DNA from 2 places in the Cellvibrio sp. BR genome. Region 1 is predicted to be linked to the other one. Evidence: riboswitches for the same ligand, from Rfam matches in the RefSeq annotation. Region 1 holds a riboswitch; the other holds the start of a gene.

Region 1 (7,595 bases):
CCTTCATAAATCCGAAAAATTAACCGCTGAAGATTGGCTGCATATACAAAGCCATGTGGAAATTGCGCGTAGTATTTTGATGGATGTTCCCGGTTTATCTGCTGAGATAGTTGCTGCGGTCAGTGAGCATCACGAGCGCTGTGATGGCACGGGTTACCCTTTGGCTAAAGTGGAGAGCGAACTTTCCATTGCTGGGCAAATTCTTGCCGTTGCCGATTCAATTGTGGGTATTTATTTTAATCGCTTTAAGGCGCAGGGGCGGCGTTGGCGTGAGGTGATTCCTATTCTGGAGATGAATCGCGCCGCTTATTTGTATCGCAGTTGCGACATTGTGACTACCATGATTCTTCGCAGCGAATTGCCGCTGCCCAATGTAGTGCATGGTAGTGGTGTTCCTGAATTTGCTGAGCGGATGTTGCAACAAAATTTGCAGCTACAGAATTGGTTTACGCAATTGCGCGATTGTTTGACCTCGGTGGGCTATACCCACGGTGACCGAAAGCTACATGCATTGCAAAACGTTATTTTTCATATTGCTACCACCTTTAAAGGTAGCATGTTGTTCAAAGAAGATTTGCGTGAGTCCCTTGAATCCATGGCGGGTAAAGAGGGTAATAGCATCACTCAAGTAGTTGCGGATGCCTCGCTTAGGCAAGAGGAAATGAAATTTCATTTGCAGCGCTTGAGTCGAATGGTGCAAATGTACATCTCATCGGGTGATGCAAAAGACCCAAAAATTTTACGCAAAATAGAAGAGGGTTTTGCAAATATCAGCGGCCGTATTAAGTAAACAAATAGTTCATCACAATACGCCGCCAGTTTCCTGATATTAACGCCCGTTAAAATTACTGTTGATGCCAAAAGGGTTGGCCAATGGTTGGGGTACTCGGGCTGGCCGTTTGGCGTTTTTGCATCAAGCCTGCTTTAAATGCTTTGCGGCCTGCATCGATTGCATCGGCAAAGGCTTCGGCCATCAGTGGCGGGTTGTGCGCCTTGGCCACTGCCGTATTTAATAAAATCCCATCAAACCCCATTTCCATTGCTTCGGCGGCCTGCGAGGGCGCGCCCAGTCCCGCATCAATAATCATCGGTACGTCTTTAATGCGCTCGCGCAGGGTGCGTAAATTGTAGCGATTTAACAAGCCCTGGCCGGTGCCAATGGGTGAGCCCCAGGGCATCAATACTTCGCAGCCCACATCCAATAGTCGTTTACATAAAATTAAATCATCGGTGCAATAGGGCAGTACTTTAAAACCTTTTTTAATCAAAATATCCGCAGCTTCCAGTAACCCAAAGGGATCGGGTTGCAGGTTGTAATCGTCGCCGACTACTTCCAGTTTGATCCAATCGGTATTAAAAATTTCGCGCGACATTTCAGCCAGCGTCACGGCTTCTTTTACCGATTTACAACCGGCAGTATTGGGCAGCAAACGGCAGCCGCTTTCCTGAATATAGTGCCAAATTGCATCGCCATCGCGATTGGCCGGGTTTTGCCTGCGCAAGCCGAGCGTCACAATTTCACTGCGCGATTGAATAACCGATTCGCGCATTAATTGGGGCGATGCATAAAGGGCGGTGCCCAATAAAAAACGACTGGAAAATGTTTCGCCGTAGAGCGTGAAATCTTTTTCAGGTTTGTTGTAGCTCATATCAACCTCCACCAACCGGTTTGACGATATCGATTTGATCGCCATTCAATAATTCGCGCTCAGGGTAAGTCGAGCGAGGTACAAATTCGCCATTAATCGCCACGGCGATTTTAGTGTCGCCATAACCCCATTGTTGTAGGGCAACGCTGAGCAGCACCTTGTCTGCCAGCGTTTTGATTTCGTTGTTTACACTCAGTTCAATGGTCATAAGCTCGTGCTTTTTAGTGGTGATTTAACAGTGCAGAAAAAATCGGCTCCGGTTTTTTAAAAATATGCGCTAGCACATTTTCAACCACGGCCGGTGCGAGTAAATACCCATGGCGAAATAATCCATTAGCGCTGATCAGGCCATCCTGAATATTTACTTTCGGTAAGTTGTCCATAAACGCCGGGCGCAAATTGGTGTCCATTTCGATAATACGCGCCTCGGCAAAGGCGGGTGATAAGGTGTAAAGCGCGCTGCTTAGTTCAAGGCTGGATTGCAGTGTAACCGGTGAGCGATCCTCACTTTCAATTTGTGTTGCGCCGATAATAAAACGATTGCCTGGTTTCGGCACCACATAAAGTTGATAGCGAGGGTGCATTAAACGCACCGGGCGTTGCAGGCGAATCTCACTGGTCTCTACATGCAGGGTCTCACCGCGTACGCCGCGCAATTGTCGCATTTGGGGTTTGGCGCCCAGCCCGCGGCAGTCAATGACTAAATCAAACTCTTCTGCAGTGCCGTTGGCGATGACTTTTCCCGCTGCGACATCGACAGCGGTGTGTTCTCGCACTTTAATCGCGCTATTAATAATGTTATCGCCCAATAGCCGTAGAAATTCACGATTGTGCAGGTGACCTTCTTCTTGCAGAAATAGTCCTTGCTGAAAATTCGGGCTTAAATCCGGCTCTAACGCCTGAATTTGTGTTTGGGTTATTTGTTGATAACTGTTGCAAGCGGGAATGACAAAATGTAATTCGCGGGCGAATTGTTCCAGCTCGCTGGCGTCTTGCGGATGTGCCACGACCAAGCTGCCGTTGCTAAAAAAGAGCGGGTCTGTTGTGGTGCTATCAGTATTGAGTTGATTGGTCCAGCGCGGCCAATGGGTGAGCGCAAATTGGCCCATACGGTAAACGCCTTCATCCGACACCACGGCTTCGCTCAGCGGTGCAACCATGCCTGCCGCCGTAAACGCGGCGGCGCGTTTGCTCTGGGGTTCGCTGGGCGTAAAACTACCGGCTTCAAACAGGGTGACATCAAGCCTGGCTTTGTTTAATTGCCAGGCGAGTAAACGCCCGAGCAAACCGGCACCCGCTATGGCAATAGTTTGTGGGGTGGATGAATGGTGTGCGCTGAGGTTGGCCGCGGATTGTTTGGTCGAAGATTGTGTGGTCATAGTGCCTCTGAGTCGAGGCGGAGAGCGGGCAATAGCCGTGGCTGATGCACCTTGTTCCCTCCGCAGGTATTAGCCTGTTCAGGTTCTACGGATTGGGCCGAACCCATCTCAGCCTTCGTATGGCTCACTCATTAAGTGAGGCACCAAGGCGCTCCGACAAGAAGGTGGCCAATATACTGGCCACGAATTTAGTTCGCAATCTATACGCAGTTTATTTACGGATGGATTGCACGCGACAAATTAATTCGCCGTGCGCAAGGCGGGCACTGATTTCACTGCCGGGAATGACTTGATCGCTGTCGCTAATGACTTTGCGGGTTTGGGTGTCAGTCACCAGCGCATAGCCGCGCTCAAGGGTGCTGAGTGGGCTGAGCGTGTTGAGCATACGCACTGATTCGCCCAAGGCTTGTTTTTTGCGATCAATCAACCGGTGTTGCGCCGTATGCAGCCGTGTTTGGGCGTTTTTAATGCGCTCGGATAATTGTGCGAGTCTGATTTGCGGGTGATGCGCTTGCTGGCGTAGTCGTAGTTGTATCAGCTGGTTTTTGTAGTTCGCCAGTAGCTTATGGATGTGATTTTTGAGGCGCAACTCCAGGTTGTCCAGCCGCTGCGCCTGCTGTTCCAAGCGTTCACGCGGGTGGCGCAAACGCTGACGCAGGTTGTGCAAATGCTTTTGCCATTGCTGCAAGCGGCGCAGCATCGCCTCCTCGAGCAGCACTTCAAAACCGATAAATTTATCCAGCCAATCATCGCCATCGGGCACTAACAGTTCTGCCGCTGCGGATGGTGTGGGTGCACGCAGGTCGGCGACAAAATCGGCGATAGTGAAATCCACTTCGTGGCCGACGCCGCAAACAATAGGCAGTTTGCTGTTGAAAATCGCACGCGCGACACTCTCTTCGTTAAATGACCAAAGATCCTCCATCGAGCCACCACCACGGGTTAGCAGTAGTACATCAAACAAGCCGCAGCGATTGGCTAGATCTATGGCTTTTACGATTTGCGGTGCGGATTCTTTGCCCTGTACCGCAACGGGAATCACGGTGACGGGAATGCCGGGAAAGCGGCGTTCAAGTACGCTGAGAACATCGCGAATTGCGGCGCCTGTCGGCGAAGTGATAACCCCAATGTGTTTGGGCAGCGGAGGCAGGGCTTTTTTGTGTGCCTCGTTAAACAGTCCCTCTTGCGACAGCTTGTGTTTTAGTTCATCAAACGCGCGTTGAAGGGCGCCGCTACCGGCTTCTTCCATGTGTTCGGCAATGATTTGGTAGTCGCCGCGGCCTTCATAAAGGCTGACGCGGGCGCGCAGTAGTACATGTTGCCCCTGCTGTGGTTTAAAGCGCACCAGCATATTGCGGTTGCGGAACATGCAGCAGCGCACTTGGGCTTGCTCGTCTTTCAGGGTGAAATACCAGTGGCCCGAGGAGGGGGTAGATACATTGGAGAGCTCGCCCTCCACCCAGAGCAGCGGTAAGTGGGTTTCCAGCAGTTGACGTGCCTGTCGGTTAAGCTGGCTAACGCTGAAAATCTCGCGTTCAGTGGTTGTTGGGTGCAGGGTATTAGTCATAGGGCGTCATTCTAGGGGAAGGCTTGCGGCGGGTATAGTCTCGATCGTCGCCTTTAAGCTGCCTTACAACACTAGATATTGTGGTTTTTGGTTTACCGGCGGCGCCCAAGTCGCTATACTTCCGCGCTTATTTTTTATCTGCTTGAGGTTGGTTGCTATGTTGCGAATTGCTGAAGAAGCCCTCACCTTTGATGACGTATTATTGGTGCCAGGTTATTCGGATGTCACTCCGAAAGATGTCTCCCTGAAGACTCAGTTGACTCGCAAGATTCAATTAAATATTCCCCTCATCTCCGCCGCCATGGATACCGTGACTGAATCCCGCTTGGCGATTGCCATGGCGCAGGAAGGTGGCATTGGTATTATCCACAAGAACATGTCCATTGAAGCTCAAGCGGCTGAAGTGCGCGCGGTGAAGAAATTCGAAGCCGGTGTGGTGAAAGATCCTATCACTATCGATTCCGCTGCCACTATCCGCGACTTGATCGCGCTGACTCGCAAAAACAATATTTCCGGTGTTCCCGTGCTGCATAACGGCGATTTGGTGGGCATAGTCACCGGTCGCGACGTGCGTTTTGAAACCAATTTGGATGCCAGCGTATCCAGCATCATGACGCCCAAAGAGCAATTGGTTACCGTTAAAGAAGGCTTTACCGCCGAAGAAGTGCGCAACCTGTTGCACAAACATCGCATCGAAAAAGTATTGGTCGTTAACGATAACTTTGAGCTGACTGGCTTGATTACCGTTAAAGACATGAACAAAGCCGAAAAATACCCTACCGCTTGCAAAGACCCTGAAGGTCGTTTGCGTGTTGGTGCGAGTGTAGGCACCAGCCGCGATACCGACGAGCGTGTTGCAGCGCTCGTAGAAGCAGGTGTGGACGTACTGGTGGTAGATACCGCCCACGGCCATTCCAAAAATGTATTGGATCGCGTGCGTTCAATCAAAAGCAAATACCCGGAAGTGCAAGTGATTGGCGGTAATATCGCCACTGGCGCAGCGGCATTGGCGTTGGTTGAAGCGGGTGCGGATGCAGTGAAAGTGGGTATCGGCCCAGGTTCGATTTGTACTACCCGTATCGTAAGCGGTGTTGGTGTGCCGCAAATTTCGGCCATCGCCAATGTAGTTGCCGCACTTGAAGGGACTGGCGTACCTGCCATTGCCGATGGTGGTATTCGCTACTCCGGCGACATTGCCAAAGCCGTGGTTGCCGGTGCCCATGCAGTAATGATGGGCTCCATGTTTGCCGGTACTGAAGAGGCGCCGGGCGAAGTGGAGTTGTTCCAAGGCCGTACTTACAAAGCTTACCGTGGTATGGGCTCCTTGGGAGCTATGGCGCAAACCCAAGGCTCCAGTGACCGCTACTTCCAGGATGCCAGTGCAGGTGCAGAAAAGTTGGTTCCCGAAGGTATTGAGGGTCGTGTGGCATACAAAGGGCCTTTGGCGGCAATCGTGCACCAGTTGATGGGCGGTTTGCGCTCAGCGATGGGTTACACCGGTTGTGCTGACTTGGGTACTATGCGTACCAAGCCCGAATTTGTGCGGGTGACTGCTGCCGGTATGGGCGAGAGCCACGTACACGACGTTCAAATTACTAAAGAAGCGCCTAATTATCCGATTAGCGGTCGTTAATTTACCTCGCTTCAGTGCTATCGCAAAAACTCGGGTTATGCCCGAGTTTTTCATTTAAGCCGAATTCTTTTTTGTTGTTATTTTTCTTATTGAGCAGGAATCAATATGTCTCACGATATCCACGCACAGCGAATTCTTATCCTCGATTTTGGTTCGCAATACACCCAGTTGATTGCACGCCGTGTGCGTGAAATTGGTGTCTTCTCTGAAATTCGTGCTTGGGATATGAGCGAAGAAGAAATTCGCGCTTATAACCCCAAGGGTATTATTTTGGCGGGCAGCCCTGAATCCACCACTGAAGCCGGCTCGCCGCGCGCGCCAGAAGTGGTATTTAATTTAGGTGTACCGGTATTTGGTATTTGTTATGGCATGCAAACCATGGCCATGCAAATGGGTGGTTTGGTTGAAGGTTCCAATATCCGTGAATTTGGCTATGCGCAAATTAAAGTGAATGGTGAATCTTCACTGCTGAAGGATATCAAAGACCATGTTGATCACGACGGCAGTGCACTGCTTGATGTATGGATGAGTCACGGCGACAAAGTTACCAAGATGCCGGAAGGCTTCAGCTTGATGGCATCCACGCCATCCTGCCCGATCGCTGGTATGTACAACGAAGCGAAAAAATTCTACGGCGTGCAGTTCCATCCGGAAGTGACTCATACCTTGCAAGGCAAGCGCATATTTGAACATTTTGTATTGCAAGCTTGCGCCTGCGAACCGCTGTGGACTCCAGCCAATATCGTTGAAGATGCGCTGAAAAAAGTGCGCGAACAAGTTGGCAGCGACAAAGTATTACTTGGCCTTTCCGGCGGTGTGGATTCATCTGTCGTAGCAGCGTTATTGCACAAAGCCATTGGTTCGCAATTAACCTGCGTTTTTGTGGACAACGGTTTGCTGCGCAAAAACGAAGGCGACCAAGTGATGGATATGTTCGCCAAAAATATGGGCGTAACGGTTATCCGTGCGGATGCCCAAGATCAATTTTTAAATAAATTGAAAGGCGAAAATGACCCTGAGAAAAAACGCAAAATTATCGGTGGCACTTTTATTGATGTGTTTGATGCCGAAGCCACCAAACTAAAAGATGTGAAGTGGCTGGCGCAAGGCACGATTTATCCCGATGTGATTGAATCGGCTGCGGCTAAAACGGGTAAAGCGCACGTGATTAAATCGCACCACAATGTGGGCGGTTTACCGGACGATATGGCTTTTAAATTAGTTGAGCCCCTGCGCGAATTATTCAAAGACGAAGTGCGTGCAATTGGTTTGGAATTGGGTTTGCCCTACGACATGGTCTACCGTCATCCATTCCCCGGCCCGGGTTTGGGTGTGCGCATCCTCGGTGAAGTGAAAAAAGAATATGC
Region 2 (7,595 bases), on a different contig from region 1:
CATTTGCACTGTGCCGGGTTTGGGTAAAACCCTCCTTCATGCCGGGCCGAATCGTTACTTGTCAGTTACAAGTCCTTCGATACGATGTTGGTCTGTTGCCTTGCTGCCGATTTTTTAACTACCAAAAGGGTCTTTTATGACTATGTCCATTGAAATCGTATTGGTGATCTTTGCCGTACTCGCCCTGCTTGGGGTGGTGTTCGAGGAAGTTATCCATATCAATAAAGCCAAAACTACTTTGTTTTTCGGCAGCTTGTCGTGGTTGGTGATGTTCATGTTTGCCGGTGATCACGCACACCAGGAAGTGATGCTGGAAAAGCTGAATCACAACCTGTTGGAGATTGCGACACTGTGGTTGTTCCTTATGGCGACCATGACTTTTGTTGCTTACCTCAATGCCAAGGGAATAGTGCAGTCCGTCGTGCAGCGCCTGTGCCCCGCACAGATGAGCACCCGCAGTTTGATGATATTGGTAGCCTTGTTTGCCATGACACTGTCAATGGTGTGCGACAACGTGACCGCAACCTTGGTAACGCTCGGCTTGGTGCATGCTTTTGATGTGGATCAGCGCACGCGCATCAAACTCGCGGTGTTGGTTGTTTTTGCGGTTAACTCTGGTGGTGTTGCCTTGATCACCGGCGATGTCACCACGCTGATGATCTTCCTCTCCGGCCATGTGACAATGCCGCAACTATTACTGCTTTGGGTTCCGGCGATTGTAGGGGTCATGGTATTAGCGGGATTGATGTTCCCTGGTGTGTCCGGCCAAGTTGCTACAGAAAAAGATGCCCGCACCTTTACTGGCATGGATTGGGCGATTGTCGGCACCTTCTTCAGCACCATTGCCTGCACCATGTTATTCAACTTTTTCTTTGGTGTGCCGCCGGTACTGACCTTTTTGGTGGGGCTGTCAATTATGTTCTTTATTGGCCATTTTATGGACATGGACCCGGAAGAAACGCGTATTTTGGAATATGTACGTCAAATCGAATATGAAACCCTGTTGTTCTTTCTCGGGATTTTGTTATTGGTCGGTATGCTCAAAGAAATTGGCACCCTGGATTTGCTCACCAATTTCTATGCCCAGTTGGCTCCGCAATACGCCAACTACTTGATGGGCTTGTTCTCCGCCATGATCGATAACGTGCCCCTGACCGCAGCGCTTCTCAAATCGGAGCCCGTGTTGCAAACACCCGAATGGTTGGCGTTGACCTATGGCGTAGGTGTGGGTGGTTCATTGTTGGCAATTGGCTCTGCGGCGGGAATTATCGCTATGAGCAAAGTGAAAGGGCTAACCTTTGGTGCATTCTTGCGCTATACCCCCTTTGTATTTATTGCGTATACCTGTGGTTATGTAGTCGCTTTGACATTGGCCAATGTAGTATTTGGTTGATCGCCAGGAGCGGTGCTGAAAAACCGGAGCTTTGACTCCGGTTTTTTTATGGGCGATCGAAAACCCGCAAGGGGTAAAAAGGGTGCGAATTTACACACAATTTATAAAGTTATTTCACGCCAGCTGTCAGCATCCGCACATTCTTTGCTTTAACATTTTTTCACTTTTCTGCGGAGCACTTATGTCGTCATTGGATATCGCCAAGCTCGACCTCATGTATGTCGGGATCATTATTTTTACCGGGCTGTTAGGCGGTGTGATCGCCAAAAAAATAAAGGTACCCGACATAGTCCTTTTTTTGCTCATCGGGATTGGTTTGGGGCCCACCATCGGCGGGGTATTGCATGTGCCAGCTGACTCAACGATGAATCAGCTAATTCTCACCATCGGCGCTTGTTATCTGCTGTTTGAAGGCGGGGCAACGCTGCGTTTTGCTGTGTTAAAAGAAATATGGATTTCATTAGCGGTGATCGCTACCTTCGGTGTATTAATTACCGGGGCGATCATTACCTACGCCGGCGTCTGGTTGGGCATTCCTATTGGTGTTGCACTGGTGTTAGGGGCGTTGACGGCATCCACTGACCCCGCCACTCTGGTACCGATTTTCAAACAAGTCCCGATTAAAGATCGGGTATCACAAACGGTTATGAGCGAGTCAGCGCTCAATGATGCCATGGGTGCGATTGCGACATTTGCAGTGGTGGCTTATGTGATGGGAACCGGCGAGGGGTTTAGCTTGACTCACTCCCTGGGGGAGCTGGCGTATGAGGCTGGCATGGGCTTGGTGTTAGGGGCGATTGTTGGCTACAGCGCCGCGTTTTTAATGGCGCACAACAGTTTTGGTATTTTTCGCGAAGTGACGCCATTTGTGATTATCCTGGCAGTTATCACCGTCTATTTGCTGGCCGACAAAATCGGTGCCTCCGGTTTTATGGCGGTATTTACCTGCGGTGTGATGATCGGCAACAAAGAGACATTTAATTTGCCGCTCGATGATCATGAACACGAGTATCTGGAAGATTATGTGGGTAATACCGCGCTATTAATGCGTATGTTTATCTTTATCCTGCTGGGCTCGCAGGTAGATTTCCACTTGCTCAAAGAATACTTGGGTGTTGGTCTGGTCCTGTTGTTTATTTTTATCTTTATCGCCCGTCCCCTGACGGTATTTATTTGCGCAGGCCCTGACCGTCGTGCCAAGTGGACATGGAAAGAGTTGGTATTTATGAGTTGGACCCGTGAAACCGGGGTAATCCCGGCAGCGCTGGTGGGTATTCTGGCTGGCATGAAGGTGCCGGGTATCGATGTGGTCGGTGCAATCACCTTTATCTTTATTCTGGGCACCATTTTGATCCAGGCTCCAACCACTGCACTGTTGGCAGGGAAATTGGGCTTATTGAAATCCCAGGAAAAATAACCTCACCGGTAGGGGCGCAGCAAGCGGCGTCCCTACCTTTACTCTGCCGCTTAACTCCAATAGACTGCGGTTTTCTTGTCGGGGTGCTTTTTGTTCGCTGTATGCGGGCAACGAGGCTGAGATATACCCGCCGACCTGATCCGGTTAGTACCGGCGTAGGGAACGAGAGCCTCCAGTTTTTGCATGCCTATTAAGTGTGCCTTGGTTATTTCTCTCCTTTCCGCGCTTTACTGTTTTTACTCATTGCGGAAATTTAATGAACCCTCACCTGCAGACCCCTATAGCCCTGACCATTGCTGGTAGCGACAGCGGCGGTGGTGCCGGTATTCAAGCGGATCTAAAAACCTTTTCCGCGCTGGGAGTATTTGGTACCAGTGCCATCACCTCGCTCACTGCGCAAAATACTATGGGGGTGCAAGGTGTATTGCCTATTCCTCCGGCGTTTGTGCAGCAGCAAATTCATTCGGTATTGAGTGATATCAATGTCGGTGCGATCAAAAGTGGCATGTTGGCAACAGCGGAAATTATTGCAGCAGTGGCTGAATCCCTGAGTGCTTACCCACAAATTCCTTTTGTACTGGATCCGGTAATGGTCGCCACCAGTGGCGATAGATTATTGGCAGAAGATGCAATCCACACGTTGATTGGAACATTGCTACCACTCGCTACGCTGGTTACTCCAAATTTGCATGAAGCGGCGGTATTGTTGAATACGCGCATGGCGCAAAATCGTGAGCAGATGCAATTGCAAGGTGAACAAATTATCGCTTTGGGCGCACGCGCGGTATTGATGAAGGGCGGTCACATCGATGGTGAGGAAGCAACCGATTTATTAATTACCCCGACGGGCGTTGAAGCTTTTTCTGCGCCGCGGCTAGCCACTAAAAATACCCACGGAACCGGTTGTACTTTGGCATCGGCAATTGCCGCTGGTTTGGCCAAACAATTATCACTCAGTGACTCGGTGAAACAGGCAAAACAGTATTTACATCAAGCACTAGTGCATTCAGAAAAATTGCACATAGGGCAGGGCTCAGGCCCGGTTCATCACTTTTATTCTTTTTATTAATTCACGTTCTATTATCCCGATTTTGTTTAAATACCTGATTAAGACAAGGCCACTATTATGAATACCAGCGTCGAAAAAATTCTCAGCCAAACCGCCGAAGTCGATAAAGCTTCGGTACAGCCCTTTACTGGCTCACAAAAAATTTATGTGCAGGGTTCGCGCGCGGATATTCAAGTGCCCATGCGTGAGATTACGCTCGCTGATACTCCGACTGATTTTGGCGGCGAGAAGAATCCACCGGTACGTGTCTACGACACTTCCGGCCCTTACACCGATCCTAACGTAAAAATTGATTTGCGCACCGGTTTGGGCGATGTGCGCACCGCCTGGATTGAAGAGCGCAATGACACTGAGGTATTGGAAGACAGTCACTCTGAATTTACCAATGCACGTCTGAACGACCCTAAATTGGCGAGCCTGCGTTTCAATCTCACCCGTAAACCGCGCCGCGCCAAACCGGGCATGAACGTATCGCAAATGCATTACGCCAAAAAAGGGATCATTACCCCGGAGATGGAATATATCGCCATCCGCGAAAATATGGCGCTGGCACAAGCGCGTGAATTGAGTGTAGATCCTCAATATAAAGCTTTGGGGCAGCAGCACAAAGGCATGAGTTTTGGTGCAAGTATCCCCGATGAAATCACTCCGGAGTTTGTGCGCGATGAAGTGGCGCGCGGCCGTGCGATTATCCCTGCAAATATCAATCACCCGGAATTGGAGCCGATGATTATCGGGCGTAATTTTCTGGTGAAAATTAACGGCAATATCGGTAACTCGGCATTGGGTTCATCGATTGAGGAAGAAGTAGAAAAACTTACCTGGGGTGCACGTTGGGGCGCTGATACGGTGATGGATTTGTCTACCGGCAAAAATATTCACGAAACCCGCGAGTGGATTATTCGCAACTCGCACGTGCCTATTGGCACTGTACCTATTTATCAAGCGCTGGAGAAAGTAGACGGTGTTGCGGAAAATCTTACCTGGGAAATTTTTCGCGATACCTTGATTGAACAAGCGGAGCAGGGTGTGGATTATTTTACGATTCACGCCGGTGTATTGCTGCGCTACGTGCCGCTCACCGCTAAACGTGTGACGGGCATTGTATCGCGTGGTGGTTCGATCATGGCCAAGTGGTGTCTGGCGCATCACAAAGAAAATTTCCTTTACACCCATTTCGACGAAATTTGCGAAATCATGAAAGCCTATGACGTTAGCTTTTCATTGGGTGATGGGTTGCGCCCTGGTTCGATTGCTGATGCAAATGACGAAGCGCAATTTGGCGAGCTGGAAACGCTCGGTGAGTTAACCAAGATTGCGTGGAAACACGATGTGCAATGCATGATTGAAGGCCCGGGTCACGTGCCTATGCACATGATCAAAGAAAATATGGACAAGCAATTAGAAGTCTGCGACGAAGCACCTTTCTATACGCTTGGCCCATTAACGACGGATATAGCACCGGGTTACGATCACATCACCTCAGGTATTGGTGCTGCCATGATCGGTTGGTTCGGTTGTGCAATGCTTTGCTATGTAACACCCAAAGAGCATTTGGGTTTACCGAATAAAGATGACGTAAAAGAAGGTATCATCACCTACAAAATTGCGGCGCACGCGGCGGATTTGGCGAAAGGCCATCCGGGTGCGCAATTGCGCGATAATGCATTATCCAAAGCGCGTTTTGAATTCCGTTGGGAAGATCAGTTTAACCTCGGCCTTGATCCGGATACCGCCCGTTCATATCACGATGAAACCCTGCCGAAAGATTCGGCCAAAGTTGCACACTTCTGCTCTATGTGTGGTCCGAAATTCTGTTCGATGAAAATCACCCAGGAAGTACGCGACTACGCGGCAAAAAATGGCACTGATATTTCGGTGATTGGTGATCAGGACATTATCAAGATGATCGATGTGGAAGCGGAAATGAAACAGAAATCCAAAGAGTTTTTGGAAGCAGGTGCTGAGATCTATCACAGAGTTTAAATCAGCGACCAGGCTTTAAATCCCCCTGCTGCCCTTTGGGAAAGGGCAGCAGGGGATTTAAATAATCAATAAGACTTTATTTATGATCAAAAAACCCGAATTCACTCGCGCGGATGTGGAAATCATTCGCCGCGAAGAAATGTACAAACGTTTTTTCCGTGTAGAAAAAATCTTTCTGCGCCACAAATTATTTGATGGTGGCTGGGGCAAGGAGATTGGTCGCGAATTATTTGTGCGCGGTGAAGCAGTAGCAGTTGTGCTTTATGATCCAAAACAGGATTTGATCGGCATGGTAGAACAATTTCGTATAGGAGCCTTGGATGAGCCTAACGGCCCTTGGTGTTATGAAGTGGTTGCCGGCATGTTGGAGGAGGGCGAGTCGCCAGAAGAGGTTGCGCGGCGCGAGCTAATCGAAGAGGCAAATATAGTACCTTATGCGATGGAGTATATTTGCAATTATTTATCCAGCCCCGGCGGCTGCGACGAGAAGTTACATTTATTTTGCGGCTTGTGTGATCTCAGTGAGGCCGGCGGTGTTTTTGGTTTGCCAGAGGAAGGTGAAGATATTCGTGTTCATGTACTAGCCGCTGATGATGTTTTCGCAGAGTTATTAAACGGTGCGTTTAATAATGCCGCCGCGTTAATTTGTTTGCAGTGGTTGCAAATGAATCGCAACCGTTTGCGTTTGCAAGTTGCTGCAGAATAAATTTTTCTTGCCATTGACTTAGTCCTGTCTGTGACTAACACTTCTCTCAGGGTGAAAAAGAATGTGCGCCCGGGCAATGGTGCGATATCACCCGCATGGTGTAATAAATTATTCGTTTTAATCCGGTACTATTTCGTCCGGGACTACTTTAATCAGGTCTCTATGTTTACATTGCGTGTTGCCAAGGCTCAGCCCGAGTACGTTACTTACAAAGAGCGTTACAAGGTTGATTTACCTTTGCAAATGGCGGAGTGTGAGGCAAATTATGCACGCTTGACGAAATTAACCGCGCCTGTTGAGGCCGATGAAATTCGGTTTATGGTTACTCGTGCAAATCAACAGTGGTTACATTTATTAAGAGTCACCGAGCGCTCCCCCTACACCACCACTCTGGAGCTGAGCCGAACAAGTGTGGGGCAATCATCGCAATGGCTCTCCATGCCCAAACTTACTCTGCGTATGTATCACGATGCCAAGCTTGCTGAGGTATTGGCGTGGGAGGGGCACAAACGTTTACGTCCCCGTTACGACTACCCCAACCAATCCATGTACCAAAGTGATGAAAAATACCAACTAAACCGTTTTTTGGGGGAGTGGTTGAATCTTTGTTTGGAGCAGGGGCACGCGGTTGGTGAACTCGCCTCTTTTTAAAAGAGTGTCGATCAGGTCACAGTGACGCTCAAGTTTTACACTTCTTGGCCTTCGATCATCTCATTTTTCTTTTTTGATACTGGCGTGATAACTCCCTTGCGTATATTGTTGCTGTTAATATCGCTATTAGTTTGACGTCTCAGTCATCGTGACAGGTCGTCAAAGTCCGATGATCTGTTCAAACCCGACAAAAATAACCCAATCACCAAAGAAAACCCGACTATCAAAGGATGAGAGCCGCCAGTGCGTCTGATTCAGATAACCGATTGCCATTTGGGAGCGCAGCAGAGCGAATCCCTTCTGGGGCTTAATACTGACCAGAGTCTTGATGATGTTTTGCAGCTGATTCAAACCTCTGAGGTTGGTTTTGATC

The links. Region 1 has a riboswitch for thiamine pyrophosphate ahead of O59_RS05490 (FAD-dependent oxidoreductase). Riboswitches for the same ligand answer to the same signal wherever they lie in the genome.
Region 2: another riboswitch for thiamine pyrophosphate. It lies ahead of thiD (bifunctional hydroxymethylpyrimidine kinase/phosphomethylpyrimidine kinase); the one in region 1 lies ahead of O59_RS05490 (FAD-dependent oxidoreductase).

What each region holds. Positions count from the first base shown of each region.
Region 1 is NZ_JH668201.1:54,168-61,762, forward strand. It holds gene O59_RS05475 (HD-GYP domain-containing protein) at 1-790, shown strand, start outside; gene O59_RS05480 (thiazole synthase) at 846-1,649, opposite strand; gene thiS (sulfur carrier protein ThiS) at 1,651-1,857, opposite strand; gene O59_RS05490 (FAD-dependent oxidoreductase) at 1,871-3,028, opposite strand; TPP riboswitch at 3,067-3,194, opposite strand; gene xseA (exodeoxyribonuclease VII large subunit) at 3,240-4,595, opposite strand; gene guaB (IMP dehydrogenase) at 4,753-6,228, shown strand; gene guaA (glutamine-hydrolyzing GMP synthase) at 6,334-7,595, shown strand, end outside.
Region 2 is NZ_JH668202.1:424,342-431,936, reverse strand. It holds gene nhaD (sodium:proton antiporter NhaD) at 137-1,393, shown strand; gene O59_RS12150 (sodium:proton antiporter) at 1,575-2,810, shown strand; TPP riboswitch at 2,880-2,989, shown strand; gene thiD (bifunctional hydroxymethylpyrimidine kinase/phosphomethylpyrimidine kinase) at 3,067-3,879, shown strand; gene thiC (phosphomethylpyrimidine synthase ThiC) at 3,937-5,865, shown strand; gene O59_RS12135 (NUDIX domain-containing protein) at 5,948-6,571, shown strand; gene O59_RS12130 (DUF1249 domain-containing protein) at 6,734-7,222, shown strand; gene cpdA (3',5'-cyclic-AMP phosphodiesterase) at 7,466-7,595, shown strand, end outside.